3 regions of the Rhizobium arsenicireducens genome follow, and region 3 is predicted to be linked to each of the others. Evidence: predicted binding sites of a transcription regulator. Region 3 holds the regulator's gene; each other region holds the start of a gene.
The links. Region 3 encodes PhoB, which activates phosphate uptake and scavenging genes when phosphate is short. Its sites were predicted from a motif close to TGTCATNNANCTGTCAT; they were not measured.
Positions count from the first base shown of each region.

Region 1 (5,308 bases), 1.7 Mb from region 3:
GATGCGCCGTCCGGGCTCCAGTTGGGTGCCTCGACCAGTTGATCCGACTGCCAGACCACGCGGTGCGTGCGGCTGCGGATACTGTAGATCTCGACGGAACTGCGCATCGCTTCGCCCTCGTCAGGCCGCAGACGCTGGGATCAGCGGTCGCGGAAGCGGTTGGTGATCGGATAGCGCCGGTCTCGTCCGAAATTCTTGCGGGTGATCTTCACGCCCGGCGCCGACTGGCGGCGCTTGTACTCGGCGAGGTAGAGCAAATGCTCAACCCTGTGGACGGTGGCGATCTCGTGGCCACGCGCAACGATTTCCTCGACCGACATTTCCTTCTCGACCAGGCATTCGAGGATATCGTCCAGCACCGGATAGGGTGGCAGCGAATCCTGGTCCGTCTGGTTGGGCCGAAGCTCGGCCGAAGGCGCCTTGGAGAGGATATTGGCCGGGATCACCTCACCCGACGGGCCGAGTGCGCCTGGCGGCACATGCTTGTTGCGCCACGCGGCCAGCGCATAGACCTGCATCTTGTAGAGGTCCTTGATCGGATTGAAGCCGCCGTTCATGTCGCCGTAGAGCGTCGCATAGCCGACCGACATTTCCGACTTGTTGCCCGTCGTCACGACCATCGAGCCGAACTTGTTGGAGATCGCCATCAGGATCGTGCCGCGCGTGCGGCTCTGCAGGTTCTCTTCGGTGACGCCGCTTTCGGTGCCCTCGAACATGTCGGAGAGCGCCGAAAGAAAACCCTCGACCGGCTCGGCGATCGGCACGGTGTCATAATGGCAGCCAAGCGCCCTGGCGCAGGCGGCGGCGTCGGCCAGCGATTCCTGCGACGTATAGCGGTAGGGCAGCATGATCGCCCGCACCCGCTCTTCACCGAGCGCATCAACGGCAATCGCCGCACAGATCGCGGAATCAATGCCGCCTGAAAGGCCGAGCACGACGCTCTTGAAACCGTTCTTGTTCACATAGTCGCGGAACCCGAGCACGCAGGCGCGATAATCGGCCTCTTCCTTTTCCGGGATGCGCGACATCGGCCCTTCGCTGCAGCGCCAGCCATCGGCTGCGCGCTTCCAGGTGGTGACCGAAAGGGTGGCCTCGAACTGGCTCATCTGGAAGGCAAGGGTCTTGTCAGCGTTGAAGGCGAAGCTCGCACCGTCGAACACAAGTTCGTCCTGCCCCCCCAATTGGTTGGCGTAGATCAGCGGCAAACCGGACTCGATCACCTGCTTCAGCGCCACCTGGTGGCGGATATCGACCTTCTCGCGGAAATAGGGCGACCCATTCGGAACGAGCAGGATTTCGGCACCGGCCTCGGCCAGCGTTTCGCACACACCGAGATCCCCCCAGATGTCCTCGCAGATCGGGATCCCGATGCGCACACCCCGGAAGTTGACCGGACCTGGCATCTCGCCGGCGTCGAAGACGCGTTTCTCGTCGAACTCGCCGTAGTTCGGCAGATCGATCTTGTCGCGGGTCGCAATGACCTTGCCGCCATCCAGAACGGCAACGGAATTGTAGCGGCCCTTCTCGTCCTCCCGCGGGAACCCGATCGCGACACCGGGGCCGCCATCGGCTGTGTCGGCGGCAAGCTGTTCGACCGCCACGCGGCACGCCCTGAGGAAGGCCGATTTCAGCACGAGATCCTCCGGCGGGTAGCCGGAAATGAACAGCTCGGTCAGGAGCAAAAGCTCCGCGCCTTGCGATGCGGCTTCAGCTCGGGCCTCGCGGGCCTTGGCAAGATTGCCGGCGACGTCGCCGACAGTCGGATCGAGCTGCGCAATGGCGATGCGAAGGGTGTCGGGACGGGTCTGATTTTCGCTCATGACCATCGTTTAGCGCGTGGCGCTCACCTTCGCAATGTCGGGGATCCAAAGCAGTGTGCCGCATTGCAACATAGGACGGTAAAATTGCGGGAACAAACGGCCGGCAGGCTCGGTTCATGTAGCGTTCATGACGGTTATGTGACAGCTGTGCGACAGATTTATTAAGCTTCTTTCGATTGCTGGAGAGTGCGTTGGCTGAGATTGTCTCCGAGCGTGGAGTGTCCATTGCAGGTGCCGTCAACGAGGGCCGGATTGCGGCACGCTCGCAGCGCGCCGTCGCCTTGCGCTTCACGGTCAGGCACATCAATACGCTCTTGCTTGCCCTGCTCACGATCATCCTGACCGAGTGGCTGGCGCGCGGAACGCTGACCGGCGTCTCCGACTATCTGCTGTCTCCAGCCCGTCCCGGCATGGTTGCCGTGCTGACCGTCTTTCTTCTTTTCGTCGCCACCGACGCCCTCTTCGGCCGCGCCTACCAGTCGGCACTGATCCTCGTGCCGCTGGCACTCCTACCGGCCTTCCTGTCGCTGCAGAAGCAGCAATACCTGTCGGACCCGCTCTATCCGAGCGATATGCTCTTCGGCCGACAGATTGCCGAACTCGTCCCCGTCATGTTCGCTGCCAGGCCCCTTGCGGCCATCGGCCTGGGCCTTGGCGTGCTCGCCCTGTTGGCCTTGCTCGCCTATCTGCTGGTGCTCGGGCGCCGGCACTTTCCGTCGCTTTCGCCCGTATCGAAGCTGGTCCGGCTGCTCGTCGCCCTGCCGCTCATCGGCGGCTTCCTGTCGCTGATGAATCCCAGTTCATATTCCTATATTCGCGACCGGCTGAACATCATCCCCATGATGTGGGACCAGCAAGAGAACTATCGCCATAACGGCTTCCTGCTGGCCTTCGCCTTCAACGTGCCGATGGCCAATGTCCAGGCACCGCAGGGCTATGGCGCCGACGTAATCAACGACATCGCCCCGGAGCGGATGCCGGCAACCTTCTTTGGCGGCCGCAATGCCGATGTGATCATGGTCATGAGCGAGTCGCTCTGGGACCCGACGCGCCTTTCGAAGACGACGTTCTCGCCCGATCCGATGCCAACGATCCGCGCCAATTCATCCGGCCATCTGTTCTCGCCAGAATTCGGCGGCATGACAGCGAATGTCGAATTCGAGGCGCTGACCGGGTTTTCCAATGCCTTCCTGCCCTATGGCAGCATCCCCTATCAACAGTATGTGCGCCGCCCCCTGCCCTCGCTCGCCACCTTCTTCGCCTCGAAGGGCTACGTGACCCAAGCCTTCCACCCGTTCCAGAGCTGGTTCTGGAACCGCGGGAATGTCTATCAGTCGCTCGGTTTCCAGTCGTTCATGTCGGAAGAGAACATGCCGGTCATGGACAAGCGTGGCGCGTTCACCTCCGACGAGGCCCTGACGAAGGAAATCATTCGCACCGCCGACCAGACCGAGGAGCCGTTCTTCTTCTTTGCCGTCACGTTGCAGGGCCATGGTCCTTACGAGAAGAACCGCTACGCGAAGAATACGGTCGATGTGCAGTCGGCATCGCTGACGCAGAAAAACCGCGACAGCCTCGCCACCTACGCTCAGGGCGTCCGCGAAGCCGACAGCAGCCTTCAGGCCCTGATGGACTGGGCCAAGAAGCGTCGCCGCGAGACGATTATCGTGTTGTTCGGCGATCACCTGCCGCCGCTCGGCCATGTCTACACCGAAACCGGATACATGCCGGACGTGGTCGCCACCCGCAAGGCTTCGGTCAGCGTGATGAAACGCGAACACGAAACGCCGCTGGTCATATGGTCGTCAAAGCGCGGCGTACAGAAGGACCTTGGTTCGGTCAGCCCCTCGCAGCTGCCGTACTACGTGGTTCACCTGGCCGGCTACCGTCACGCTTTCTATACCGGCGTGCTTGGTCGGCTTAGCGAGCGCTATGCCGTCGTGGACCGCCACCAGCTGATCGAGCGCAATGATCGCGCCCACCCGGATTGGGCGACGTCCGGCGAACCGATCGACCCGCTGATCCGCGAATACCGCTACCTGCAGCACGACCAGATGTTCGGCGAAGGCTTCGGGACCGGGCGCTTCTTCCCCGAACAGTCGGAGCGGTTGGAAACGCCATCCAGCTGAGCAGGTAAGACGTCGCAGAGGCTGCCGATTACGGCTCTCCGCCGTGGCGGCTCTTCGGTCCCAGCTTGCCAAGGCTGCGTAAACCGGCCATTGACACAAAACGGATAAGGAAATTGTTTAGCCAGCAGCCAGGTTTGCTTGCTGCGCCAATATACCGGCCCCGATTGCTTGCAGACCGAAGATGTTCAAGACCTTTAGCAAAGCGTGAAAAGCCATGCGGCCACTGACCCGCGCCGAGATCGCCGCCCACCCGCTGTTCCCGACGATCGAGAAACAGATAGCCGAACACCTGATCGGCATACACCTGCGCACGCCACGCCTGTCGCGGCTGAAGGCATCGCATCGTAAATGGCTGATGACCCATTCGCTGTTCGCCCTGTCCTTGCAGCGCCGGGACGACGACCCCTTGTCGGGGCTGACCGCCACCCGCTTCGTCGAGATCGTCATGAAGCTTGGAGCCGCAAGCCGCAACACGGCGACCTCCTTCCTTGCTGAACTGGTCGCCTACAAGTTCCTCCGCGACGTGCCCAATATCCCGGACCGCCGCGTGCGCGTGCTGGAGACCACCGAAGCCGCCTATGACGCGATGAGTGGCTGGTTCATGGGGCACATGGCCTGCCTCGACCGGCTGGACGGCGGCAAGCGCGAAGAGCTTGCCTCAGTCGATCCACGCATCTTCCGCATCGCCCAGCCCTTTTCCGCCGCCCGTCTGGCGGAAGATCCCATCTGGCGCGATCCCCCCGACAGCATCGGCCATTTCCTCTGGTCGGATCTCGGGGGCATGGTACTCCATGGCCTTATCGCCCGGATTCCCAGCGCTCCGGACCCGGCGGACAGGATCGAGATCGGCCGCCTGTCGCTCCCCGAACTCGGCGAGGTCTATATGATCTCGGCAACGAACCTGAAGCGCATGTTCAAGAAGGCCGAGACCGAAGGCCTGCTCGGCTGGGATTTGCCGCGCCGACGCGGATCGCTCTGGCTGTCGCACCGTTTCGTCGGCGACTATTTTCAATGGCAGTCGGCAAAATTCGCGGCGCTGGATCAGGCGTTCCACCACGCGATCGACGAACTGGGTATCTCCGTGAGCGCAGCCACTCCTCAGCCGCTGCTGGCGGAGGCGGGCCTGCCCGCCTGATAGGCCGGCAGTGTGGCGCCGATCTCGTAGAAATCGCCCTTGTCCGCACAGAAGATGTGATAGCCGCCGACCAATCCGCTCGGCTCGTCGAACGCTCCCGCCATGACCGAAATATGGTCGCTGCCATCGCGCAGCCAGAAAAGCGCCGAACCGCAGGTGCTGCAGAAACCCCTCTGGGCCCCATCGCTCGACCGATACCAGCGCACCATGTCCTCACCCGTGAC
Region 1 is NZ_CAXHYK020000001.1:1,119,064-1,124,371, reverse strand. It holds gene ACWPVA_RS05295 (TolB family protein) at 1-107, opposite strand, end outside; gene ACWPVA_RS05290 (NAD+ synthase) at 141-1,820, opposite strand; gene ACWPVA_RS05285 (LTA synthase family protein) at 2,021-3,949, shown strand; gene ACWPVA_RS05280 (hypothetical protein) at 4,164-5,084, shown strand; gene ACWPVA_RS05275 (GFA family protein) at 5,048-5,308, opposite strand, start outside.
Region 1: ACWPVA_RS05285 (LTA synthase family protein) is a predicted target of PhoB. The motif match lies at 1,948-1,964, and genes of this name have one in related genera.

Region 2 (5,308 bases), 2.4 Mb from region 3:
AGGATTTCTCCGCGATCGCCTCGCGCATTTCGAAGACCGCCATGACTGTAGCAATGGCGATCAGGAAGCCGGTGAGCGCTACGCCAGGATAGCCAGACGCGGTGCCGAGAGTTCTTTCGATGAGTCCGGCGACCCCACCGGCCATGCCGAACATGGTGAAGGTGCGGATACCGGCCGTACGTGCGCCTTCCGGTTCATCCCGTTCGCGCCAGTGCCGCTCGACGCCGACAGCCGCCCCGATGGCAATAGCCAGGCCGAGGCGCTGAAAAAGCTCGACATTGTCCACTTTCTCCCCCTCCCCAGCGTCCGACTTCAACGGCGGCGGAACTTGTTCGCCGCGTCGATCGCCTGTTTCTGTTCTTCGTCGGTCAGTCCGAGGTAAAAATCCTCAAGCGCCGGGTCCTTCAGCCCTGCCCGACGCGACAGCACATACCACTTGGCGGCCTCGATCGGATCGGGTCGCGTGCCAAGTGCATTGATATAGAGATGCGAAAGGCGGTTCTGAGCTACAACATTGCCGCGGTTGGCGGCGACCTTCAGCCAGCGGAAGCCTTCTTCGTAATCCCGCTCGCCCGCAATGCCGTTGATCAGCCAGATGCCGATGTCGAGCTGGGCGGTGTCAAAACCGGCGCGCGCCGCACGGTCGAGCCAGTAACGCGCCTTGGCGCGCTTTTCCTCGGAAATGTCCTTCAGCGATTCGTAGATCTGCGCCACTGCATATTGGGCATCGGCAATCCCGTTGTCCGCGGCCTTCTCGTAATAGGGCAAGGCCATGGACAAGCCCTTTTGCCCGGGATTGTCGGCGACCAGGGTCTGTGCCCAGTTGAACTGCGCCGAACTGTTGCCGGCATCCGCGGCCTTGCGCATGTATTCGTCGGCCTTGGCCTTGTCGCGGGGGACTGTCCTGCCCTCCATCAACAGCATCGCGTATTTGAACATCGCGGCCGGATCGCCGCCGGCAGCAGCCTGGCCATACCAGAAGGCAGCGCCCTTCAGGTCCTTCTTGATGCCCAGACCACGGTCCATCAGCTCGGCAAGCAGGGTCTGCGCCGCCGGATCGCCGAGCTGGGCGCGCGGCAGAGCCTTGTCTACGGCCGTCAGAAAAAATCCGCGCTGGAACGCGCCATAGGCCTCATCCAGGGGCCCCTTGTACTCCGCCTCGGGCGGCAGGTCTGGCAGGGGAACACCCATCCGCGCATAGATGTTGATCCCTTGAGGCTCGTCGTCCCCCTGGTTCGCCTGCAGTTTCTCATCCGCCGCGGACCCGGGGCGGGCGCTGCGATCGAGCGTTCCTGCGGAGGGTGGCTGCTGCTCACCGCGCTCTAGCACCCTCACGTCGGCAGGCGCCAGCGGCCGCATCGACGGGCGTTTTTCCCCTTGCTGGGCGACAGGAGAGCTCGGCAAACCAACCACCGCCGCGAGGCAGGCAACGACGGCAAACAGCACGGGCCGATTTAAAAGAGTTGAGCGCATGATGCGTTTCAATCTTCAAACCGTGGCGCTTTTTCGTCAAGCTCGGCATTGACCCGTGCAACGACAGTGGCAGCCATGGCCGGATCGGCAAAAACCGCCTCGCGCAATGCGACGAACTCGACGCCGGTTTCTGCGACCGCGAGCGCCGACGCTGGATCCTGCCCACCCATGACAATGCTGGGAATCGCGATCAGCGACGACCACCATTCGCCAAGCGCCAGGTTCTTCGAATGGGCGTCCGGCTTGATGTCGCCGTCGAGCTTGCCGAAGAAGATATAGTCGGGCTGCACCTCGCCGATTTCCAGCGCATGGTGCCGGTCCATGGCATTGCCGCCTCCGACGATCATCTTCGGCACATGCTTCTCGATCGCCTCGGCAAGCGCGGCCGCATTGCCGGAAATGTGAAGACCGTCGGCCTGGGCCCGGCCAGCCACACGGCTGTTGTCGGCGACAAGCGCTGCGGCCCCGACGTCCTGGATCAGCGGCACGAGCAGTTCGGCATGCTTCTGGAACGCCGCGTCATCAAGACCGTATTGCGGAATGATGACCGAGGCGACGTCGCCACCTTTCAGGGCGTCGCCGACCGCACGCGCCTTTGCCTCGGCATCGGCAATGTCGGGTACGATCAGGACGAGACGGCAGCGATCTTCGGGACTGGTCATGACTGGATCCGTTCTCCGGGACGGTGCGGCGTTCTCCGCACACCTCCCTCGTATTGGGTAAGTAAATCCGATAGACCGGTCCATCGAAAGGATCAACCGAAACAAATGAATCTTGATCTGCTGTTCTATGCCGCGGCAATTCCGGCCGTCATTCTCGTCGGGCTGTCCAAGGGCGGTCTAGGCGGCGCATTTGCCCTGATCGGTGTGCCGCTCCTTGCCATCGTCGTCCCACCGATGCAGGCGGCGGCGATCTTCCTGCCAATACTGCTGGTCATGGATGCGGTGGCGCTCTGGGCCTGGCGAAGCCACAACAGCCGTCCGACACTTCTGGCCATGCTGCCCGGCGGCATTCTCGGCATCGCGATCGGCTGGGCTACATCCGCTTATGTTTCGGTCAACGTCATGCGGCTGTTGCTCGGCAGCATATCCGTGCTGTTCGCGCTGCGCTATTTCGTCGACGCGGCCCGGCAGTTGCAAAAGACGGAACCGGCTGCCGCACCCGAGCGGCCGGTCGCCGCGACGCTCTGGGGCACGCTGTCCGGCTACTCGAGCTTCGTCGCCCATGCCGGCGGGCCGCCGTTCCAGATCTATACCCTGCCGCTCCGACTGGATCCGCTCTCCTATACCGGCACCAGTACCCGATTTTTCGCGATCATGAACGCGATCAAGGTCATACCCTATTTCGCGCTCGGCGAACTCGGCACCGGCAATCTGGTCCTTTCGGCGACCCTGTTGCCGTTAGCGCTCGTCTCGACCCTCATCGGCGCCCGTTTGGTCCATCACCTGAAACCGCACATCTTCTATCCGCTCATGTACGGCATGGTGCTGATCGCCGGTGGCAAGCTGCTCTATGACGGCATCACCGGACTTTAAGCAGGGTGGCCCCTAGCGATTGCTGCAACGCACAGCGCGCTTGCCGCAACGTGGAGTTTGACGTACCCTCACGCCATGTCGAACGTTGATCCCTTTGTCGCCATCGCCGACCCGCACCGCCGGTACCTGCTGGAGGAACTGCGGCGTGCGCCGAAGACAGTGAACGATCTTGCGAGTGGCCTGCCGATCAGCCGTCCCGCCGTCTCGCAGCACCTCAAGGCATTGCTCGACTGCAATCTCGTGACTGTGACCGCCGAGGGAACGCGGCGCATCTATTCCGTCAATCGCCCGGGCTTCGATCGCCTCAACCTCTGGCTTGACCAGTTCTGGTCCTGAGCGCATCCCTCGAGAACAAAAGAAGCCCCGAAAACCGCTCTGGTCTCCGGGGCATCGGTGTGTAATCGGTTGTTCCTGGCTTGCCGGCCCGGATCTGCCTTCAGGCGACCCCCGGCCGGCATATGCCGGAAAGTCAGTGTCTGGTCGACGCCCTCAGGCGTTCCATTTCATCCTTGATCCGCAGTTTGAGCCTCTTCAGCTCGGCGATATGGTGGTCGTCGACGGAGGGAGACGTAAGAGCAGTGTGGAGCTTTTCCTCAAGAGCGCCGTGCTTCTTTTCGAGCGATTCAAGATGAGCCTGCATGGTCATTTGACACGTCCTTCCTTTCGCCTACCTCCAGCCCTCACAACGCTGGAGTTTCAGGCTTTGCGAAAGTAATGTGACACGAACAATGGGTTTTGTCGAAGGCGAAATGAGGGAGAAAGCGCGGCAAATTCGCTGGCAAGGATAACTTCCCGTTACCGGTATTTGATGATAGGAGCTTGCGCGAATCTTCGACGCATCCGACAAAAAGGATGGGTTGAATGCGAGAATGGGGACACGATAATGGCCGATCAGGAACAGGCGGACATTCGGCTGGCGCTCGCCCGGCTCCGGCAGGAGCACGAGGACTATGACGTCGCCATCAATGCCATGATCACCACCGGATGTGACGCCTTGAGAATCCAGCGCATGAAGAAAAAAAAGCTGGGAATCAAGGACAAGCTGACCTCCCTCGAAGACCAGATCATCCCCGATATCATCGCGTGAACAGGCAAGGACCGCCACGATGAACGAAGAACGCCCTCCGGTCGCCATCATTATGGGAAGCCAGTCCGACTGGGAGACCATGAAGAACGCCGCCGATACGCTGGATGTTCTGGGCGTAGACTATGAGGCACGCATCATTTCGGCGCACCGCACCCCTGATCGGCTGGTCGCCTTTGCCAAGGGCGCGCGCGACGAAGGCTTTCAGATCATCATCGCCGGCGCTGGCGGCGCTGCCCACCTTCCCGGCATGACCGCCGCCATGACGCCGCTTCCTGTATTTGGCGTACCGGTACAATCGAAGGCGCTGTCCGGCCAGGACAGCCTGCTCTCCATCGTCCAGATGCCGGCCGGCATTCCCGTCGGCACGCTCGCCATCGGCAAGGCCGGCGCCGTCAATGCCGCGCTGCTGGCCGCCGCCGTGCTCGCCCTCCACGACGAGGACCTCGCCGAACGTCTCGATGAATGGCGTGCCAGCCAGAGCGCAGCCGTTGCCGAATATCCGCTGGACGAGCAGCCATGAGTGCTCGCACGATCGGCATTATCGGCGGCGGACAGCTCGGTCGCATGCTGGCCATGGCCGCCGCCCGGCTTAATTTTCGCACCGTGATCCTCGAGCCGCAGGCCGACTGCCCGGCAGCCCAGGTTGCCAACAGCCAGATCACCGCGCCCTACGGCGACCCGGTCGCGTTGGCCCAACTCGCCGCTGCCTGCGACATCGTCACCTATGAATTCGAGAACGTGCCTGTCGAGGCAGCCGCGATCCTGGCGCGCAACGTGCCGGTCTATCCGCCGCCGCGCGCGCTCGAAGTCGCGCAGGATCGGCTGACGGAAAAACGCTTCCTCAACGATTGCGGCATCCCGACCGCGCGCTTTCATGCCGTCAACAGCCAGGCCGAACTCGAGAGAGCGCTCGCCGATTTCGCCGGACAGGGCGTTCTCAAGACGCGACGCCTCGGCTATGATGGCAAAGGCCAGCGCGTCTTCCGCTCGACGACCGACAGCCCGCAGGGCGCCTTTGCAGCCCTCGGCAACGTTCCATTGATTCTCGAGAGCTTCGTACCCTTCGAACGCGAGATCTCGATCATCGCCGTCCGGGCCATCGACGGAAGTGTGGAAACCTATGACCCGGCCGAGAACGTCCATCGCGACGGCATACTCGACACATCGACCCTTCCGGCCCGAATCGGTGGAGCCACAATCGCCGCCGCCCGCG
Region 2 is NZ_CAXHYK020000001.1:467,415-472,722, reverse strand. It holds gene ACWPVA_RS02210 (MgtC/SapB family protein) at 1-286, opposite strand, end outside; gene ACWPVA_RS02205 (tetratricopeptide repeat protein) at 313-1,473, opposite strand; gene ACWPVA_RS02200 (thiamine phosphate synthase) at 1,482-2,135, opposite strand; gene ACWPVA_RS02195 (sulfite exporter TauE/SafE family protein) at 2,241-3,008, shown strand; gene ACWPVA_RS02190 (ArsR/SmtB family transcription factor) at 3,084-3,344, shown strand; gene ACWPVA_RS02185 (YdcH family protein) at 3,478-3,654, opposite strand; gene ACWPVA_RS02180 (YdcH family protein) at 3,892-4,095, shown strand; gene purE (5-(carboxyamino)imidazole ribonucleotide mutase) at 4,115-4,615, shown strand; gene ACWPVA_RS02170 (5-(carboxyamino)imidazole ribonucleotide synthase) at 4,612-5,308, shown strand, end outside.
Region 2: ACWPVA_RS02185 (YdcH family protein) is a predicted target of PhoB. The motif match lies at 3,714-3,730, and genes of this name have one in related genera.

Region 3 (5,308 bases):
TCCGGTAGCCGAAACGGGCCGAGCCCTCGACCAGTGAATGCAGGACATTGTTGCCGTCGCCGGTCCAGGCAACGGTCTTGCCTTTGATCGGGCCGCGATGTTCCTCAAAGGTCATCACGTCGGCCATGATCTGGCAAGGGTGGGTGCTGTCGGTCAGCGCATTGATCACCGGCACCGTGGCGTGCTCGGCCATTTCCAGCAGGCGCGAATGATCGGTGGTGCGGATCATGATCGCGTCGACATAGCGCGACAGGACCTTGGCCGTGTCGCCGATTGTTTCGGCGCGGCCGAGCTGCATTTCGGTGCCAGACAGAAACAGCGTCTCGCCGCCGAGCTGGCGCATGCCCACATCGAAGGAGACGCGGGTGCGGGTCGACGGCTTTTCGAAGATCATCGCCAGCATCTTGCCGGCAAGCGGCTTTTCTGCCGCGCCGGCCTTGGTCGCCTGCTTGCGGGTTTTCGCGTCCTCCAGGATCAGCCGGAGGTCGGGTGCCGTCATGGCGGAGAGATCGAGAAAATGCTTCGGAGATGCCATTCTTGCTTACCTGCCCTAGTTCGATGACGCCGATGCGAGCTTGCTATGCAAATGCTCGGCCGCCTGTTCGATACGCTTCAGCCCCTCCCGCGCCTCGTCGACGGTGACGATGAGCGGAGGCAGAAGGCGAATGACATTGTCGCCCGCGGGAACGCCGAGAACATGTTCCTCGCGCATTGCCATCAGCAGGTCGGTGTTCGCCACCTTGGCCTTGATGCCGAGCATCAAGCCCTCACCCCGGATTTCCTCGATGATGTCGGGATAACGATCCTTGAGCGAGGCGAGACCCTGGCGGAAGATCAGCGCAACGTCGCGTACATGGTCAAGGAAGCCATCGGCCAGCACGACGTCGAGCACGGCATTGCCAACAGCCATGGCGAGCGGATTGCCGCCATAGGTCGAGCCATGGGTACCCGCCTTCATGCCACTGGCCGCTTCTTCCGTCGCAAGGCAGGCGCCGAGCGGGAAACCACCGCCGATGCCCTTGGCGACGGCCATGATGTCCGGCGTGATGCCTGCCCATTCGTAAGCGAACAACTTGCCGGTACGGCCGACGCCGCACTGGACCTCGTCAAGGACAAGCAACAGGCCGTTGTCGTCACAGATCTGGCGCAGCGCCCGCAGGAATTCATTGGAAGCGGCGCGCAAGCCGCCCTCGCCCTGCACCGGCTCGATCAGGATCGCGGCCGTTTCCTCGGTGATCGCCGCCTTGACCGCATCCAGGTCGCCGAACGGGACCTGGTCGAAGCCGGGCGCCTTCGGGCCGAAGCCCTCCAGGTATTTCTCCTGGCCGCCGGCCGCAATGGTGGCGATCGTCCGGCCATGGAAGGCGCCTTCGAAGGTGATGATATGGAAGCGCTCGGGATGGCCCTTGACGAACTGATAGCGGCGCGCCGTCTTGATCGCACATTCGAGCGCCTCGGCGCCCGAATTGGTGAAGAAGACCCGATCGGCAAACGTCGCCTCGGTCAGGCGGCGACCGAGCGTCTCCTGGCCAGGAACGTCATAGAGGTTTGACAGGTGCCAGACCTTGCCGGCCTGCGTCGTCAGTGCCTCGATCAGATGCGGATGGGCATGGCCGAGCGAATTGACCGCGACGCCAGCTGCGAAGTCGAGATAGCGTTCGCCACCCTCGGTCAGGAGCCAAACACCCTCTCCTCGCTCGAACCGCAAGGGCGCGCGCATATAGGTCTGATAGAGGGGCGAGGCTTCGACCATGATAAAACACTCCTTCGGGAGGGCTTGACGGGACTACGGATGCTTCTGATTTCGCGGGCGACCGCGGCCCCAAAAAATCAAAAATGCCGCCTTGCGGCGGCGGGGGCACTATCAGCATTTCGGCCTTGCCTGTCAACGAAACAGCGCGCCGCACCTGAATTTTCGACCGCGCAGGCAAGACGATCGAGACTCGACCAAAAGCACGGACGCGACGCGCCAGGGTAGCAAGTTGGGGAAAACTCCAAAATCAATTCGCGATGATTCGCCCAACTCTTGTCACGGAGTCAGCCCGGCACTAGGTTAACAGTCAATAAAGAAACTGCATGCGGCGGAACCAGTCACCGACAGTATCGAGGCGGGTTTGTTTCGGATCATTCCGAAGCAAGGGTGAACGATTCTGCCATCATGCATCGCGAGCGGCGGAGAGATAACGGCATGAACTGGACGGATGAACGCGTCGAGAAACTGAAGCGCCTTTGGGCCGAAGGCTTGAGCGCGAGCCAGATCGCAGCACAACTAGGCGGCGTCAGCCGCAACGCCGTCATCGGCAAGGTTCACCGGTTGAACCTTCCGGGCCGAGCCAAGGCCGGCGGCAATTCCGCGGCGACGCGGGCCGCAAAGCGCCCGGCATCGGAACCGCGCACGCCGAGCTATGCTTCGCGCGTCACGACCCGCACGGTCACCCGCGCCGCTGGCGCCAACATGCTCAAGGAAGAGGTCGAGATCGACGGCGTCGAAGAGATCAAAATCTCCCCGGCCGGCAATGTCATCCTGCCGATCTCGCGCAAACTGGTACTGACTGAACTCACCGAGCGCACCTGCAAATGGCCGATCGGTGACCCGATGAAGGACGATTTCCACTTCTGCGGCTGCGAATCCGCCGACGCCTCGCCCTATTGCAGCTACCACGCCAAAATGGCTTACCAGCCGGTTGGCGAGCGTCGCAAGGCAGCCAATTCGGCAGCGCGCTGAGCGCTGTCTCTCCCCGCATCGAAACGCAAAACGGGCCACAGAGGCCCGTTTTTTGTTTGACTGCCAGAAACGGCCCAGCCGTCAGGCTTCCATCGAATAACCGGCGCCGCGGACCGTACGAATGACGTCCTGCGAATTGGCAAAATTGAGCGCTTTGCGCAGGCGCCCTACGTGTACGTCGACGGTGCGCTCATCGACATAGATGTCGTGCCCCCAAACCCCGTCCAGCAATTGCGAACGCGAGAAGACGCGGCCGGGCGATGCCATCAGGAACTCCAGCAAGCGGAATTCTGTTGGACCGAGTCGCACTTCCCGGCTCTTGCGGTGGACGCGATGCGTTTCGCGGTCGAGTTCGATGTCGCCGCAACGGAGCACGCTGGACAAGACTTCCGGACGGGCGCGCCGCAGCATGGCCCTGACGCGCGCCATCAGTTCCGGTGTCGAAAACGGCTTGACGACATAGTCGTCCGCCCCGGTCGCAAGTCCGCGGACACGCTCGCTCTCTTCGCCACGCGCCGTCAGCATGATGATGGGCAGGCGCTCGGTTTCAGGACGCATGCGCAGACGACGGCAGAGCTCAATTCCGGATACGCCCGGCAGCATCCAGTCGAGGATCAGGAGGTCGGGGACCCGCTCCTGCAGGCGAAGTTCCGCTTCGTCACCCCGTAATATCGTTTCGACCTCGTAGCCCTCCGCCTCGAGATTATAGCGCAGGAGTACGCTCAGGGCTTCCTCGTCCTCGACGACAGCGATCTTTGGCAGCATCGGTATCGATAACCTTTCGAATGCGGTCGGATTACTCGGTGATGGCGCCGACGGAAGAGGTCAAGTCATCCTTCGGGCGCTCGCCTTCGGGCTGGGCACCCGTGGCCATGTAATAGATCGTCTCGGCGATGTTGGTCGCATGGTCGCCGATGCGCTCGATGTTCTTGGCGCAGAAGAGAAGATGGGTGCAACTGGTGATGTTGCGCGGATCTTCCATCATGTAGGTCAGCAGCTCGCGGAACAGCGAGGTGTACATGGCGTCGATTTCCTCGTCCCGGTCGCGGATGGATTTCGCCTTTTCTGCCGACCGGGTGTTGTAGACGTCGAGCACTTCCTTGAGCTGGATAAGGGCCAGTTCGCTCAAGTGCTCGAGACCGCGGGCCAGCTTTCGCGGCACGCCGGTCGTCTGAATGGCCATGACGCGCTTGGCATTGCTCTTGCCGAGGTCGCCGACCCGTTCCAGGTCGTTGGCGATGCGCAGCGCGCCGATGATCTCGCGAAGGTCAGCTGCGACCGGCTGGCGGCGCGCGATGGTGACGATCGCCTTGTCGCCGATCTCCAGCTCGGCGGCATCCATCAGCACGTCGTCGGAAATGACCTTCTGTGCCAGCGCCGCGTCGGAGTTGACCAGCGCACGCACGCTGTCGGCCACCATCTGTTCGGCAAGGCCGCCCATCTCGGTGATGCGGCGCATCAGGTATTTCAGTTCTTCGTCATAGGCCGTGTAGATATGCGATGGCGACATGTTCGTTGTCCTTGAATTTGGTATCCGCCCGGAAGGAAGCGCCGGCTCAGCCGAAACGGCCCATGATGTAGTCCTGGGTACGCTGATCGTCCGGATTGGTGAACATCTTGTCCGTGTCGTTTTCCTCGACCAGCAGGCCAAGGTGGAACATTGCGGTGCGCTGCGACACGCGGGCGGCCTGCTGCATCGAGTGGGTAACGATGACGATGGTAAAGTTGGCGCGCAGTTCGTGGATCAACTCCTCGACCTTGGCGGTCGCGATCGGGTCGAGCGCCGAGCAGGGTTCGTCCATCAGGATCACTTCCGGGCTGACGGCAATCGCGCGGGCAATGCACAGACGCTGCTGCTGGCCACCGGAGAGGCCGGTGCCGGACTCCTGCAAGCGGTCCTTGACCTCGTTCCACAGACCCGCCTTCTGCAGGCTGGTCTCGACGATCTGGTCCATGTCGGCCTTGTTGCGGGCCAGACCATGAATGCGTGGGCCGTAGGCAATGTTTTCGTAGATCGACTTCGGGAACGGGTTCGGCTTCTGGAAGACCATGCCGACACGGGCACGCAGCTCGACCACGTCGATCGAAGGATCGTAGATATCCTGATCATCAAGTGTGATGCTGCCGGTCATCCGGCATCCGTCGATTGTATCATTCATGCGGTTGAGCGTCCGCAGGAATGTCGACTTGCCACAACCGGAGGGACCGATCAGCGCCGTCACGGTGTTGAGCCTGATACCCAAATTCACGTCGAAAAGGGCACGCTTTTCGCTGTAATAAACTGAAACGTCTTTTCCGACCATTTTAAATTTAGCGTCAGTCATCTTCTTATCCAGCGCCTGTTCAACTGCTGCTTCCGACATCACGTTCATAAGCCTTACTCCATCTACCATCGGCGCTCAAAACGCTGCCGGAGGAAAATTGCGATGCCATTCATGAGCACCAGAAAGCCCAGGAGAACGAGAATCGCGGCGGACGTCCGGGCGACGAAACCTCGTTCCGGACTGTCGGCCCAGATATAGATCTGGGTCGGAAGGGCGGTCGAGGCTTCGAACAGTCCGTCCGGTGGGCTTGTGATGAAGG
Region 3 is NZ_CAXHYK020000001.1:2,833,690-2,838,997, forward strand. It holds gene argF (ornithine carbamoyltransferase) at 1-535, opposite strand, end outside; gene ACWPVA_RS14105 (acetylornithine transaminase) at 551-1,753, opposite strand; gene ACWPVA_RS14110 (GcrA family cell cycle regulator) at 2,189-2,725, shown strand; gene phoB (phosphate regulon transcriptional regulator PhoB) at 2,807-3,490, opposite strand; gene phoU (phosphate signaling complex protein PhoU) at 3,522-4,235, opposite strand; gene pstB (phosphate ABC transporter ATP-binding protein PstB) at 4,282-5,097, opposite strand; gene pstA (phosphate ABC transporter permease PstA) at 5,112-5,308, opposite strand, start outside.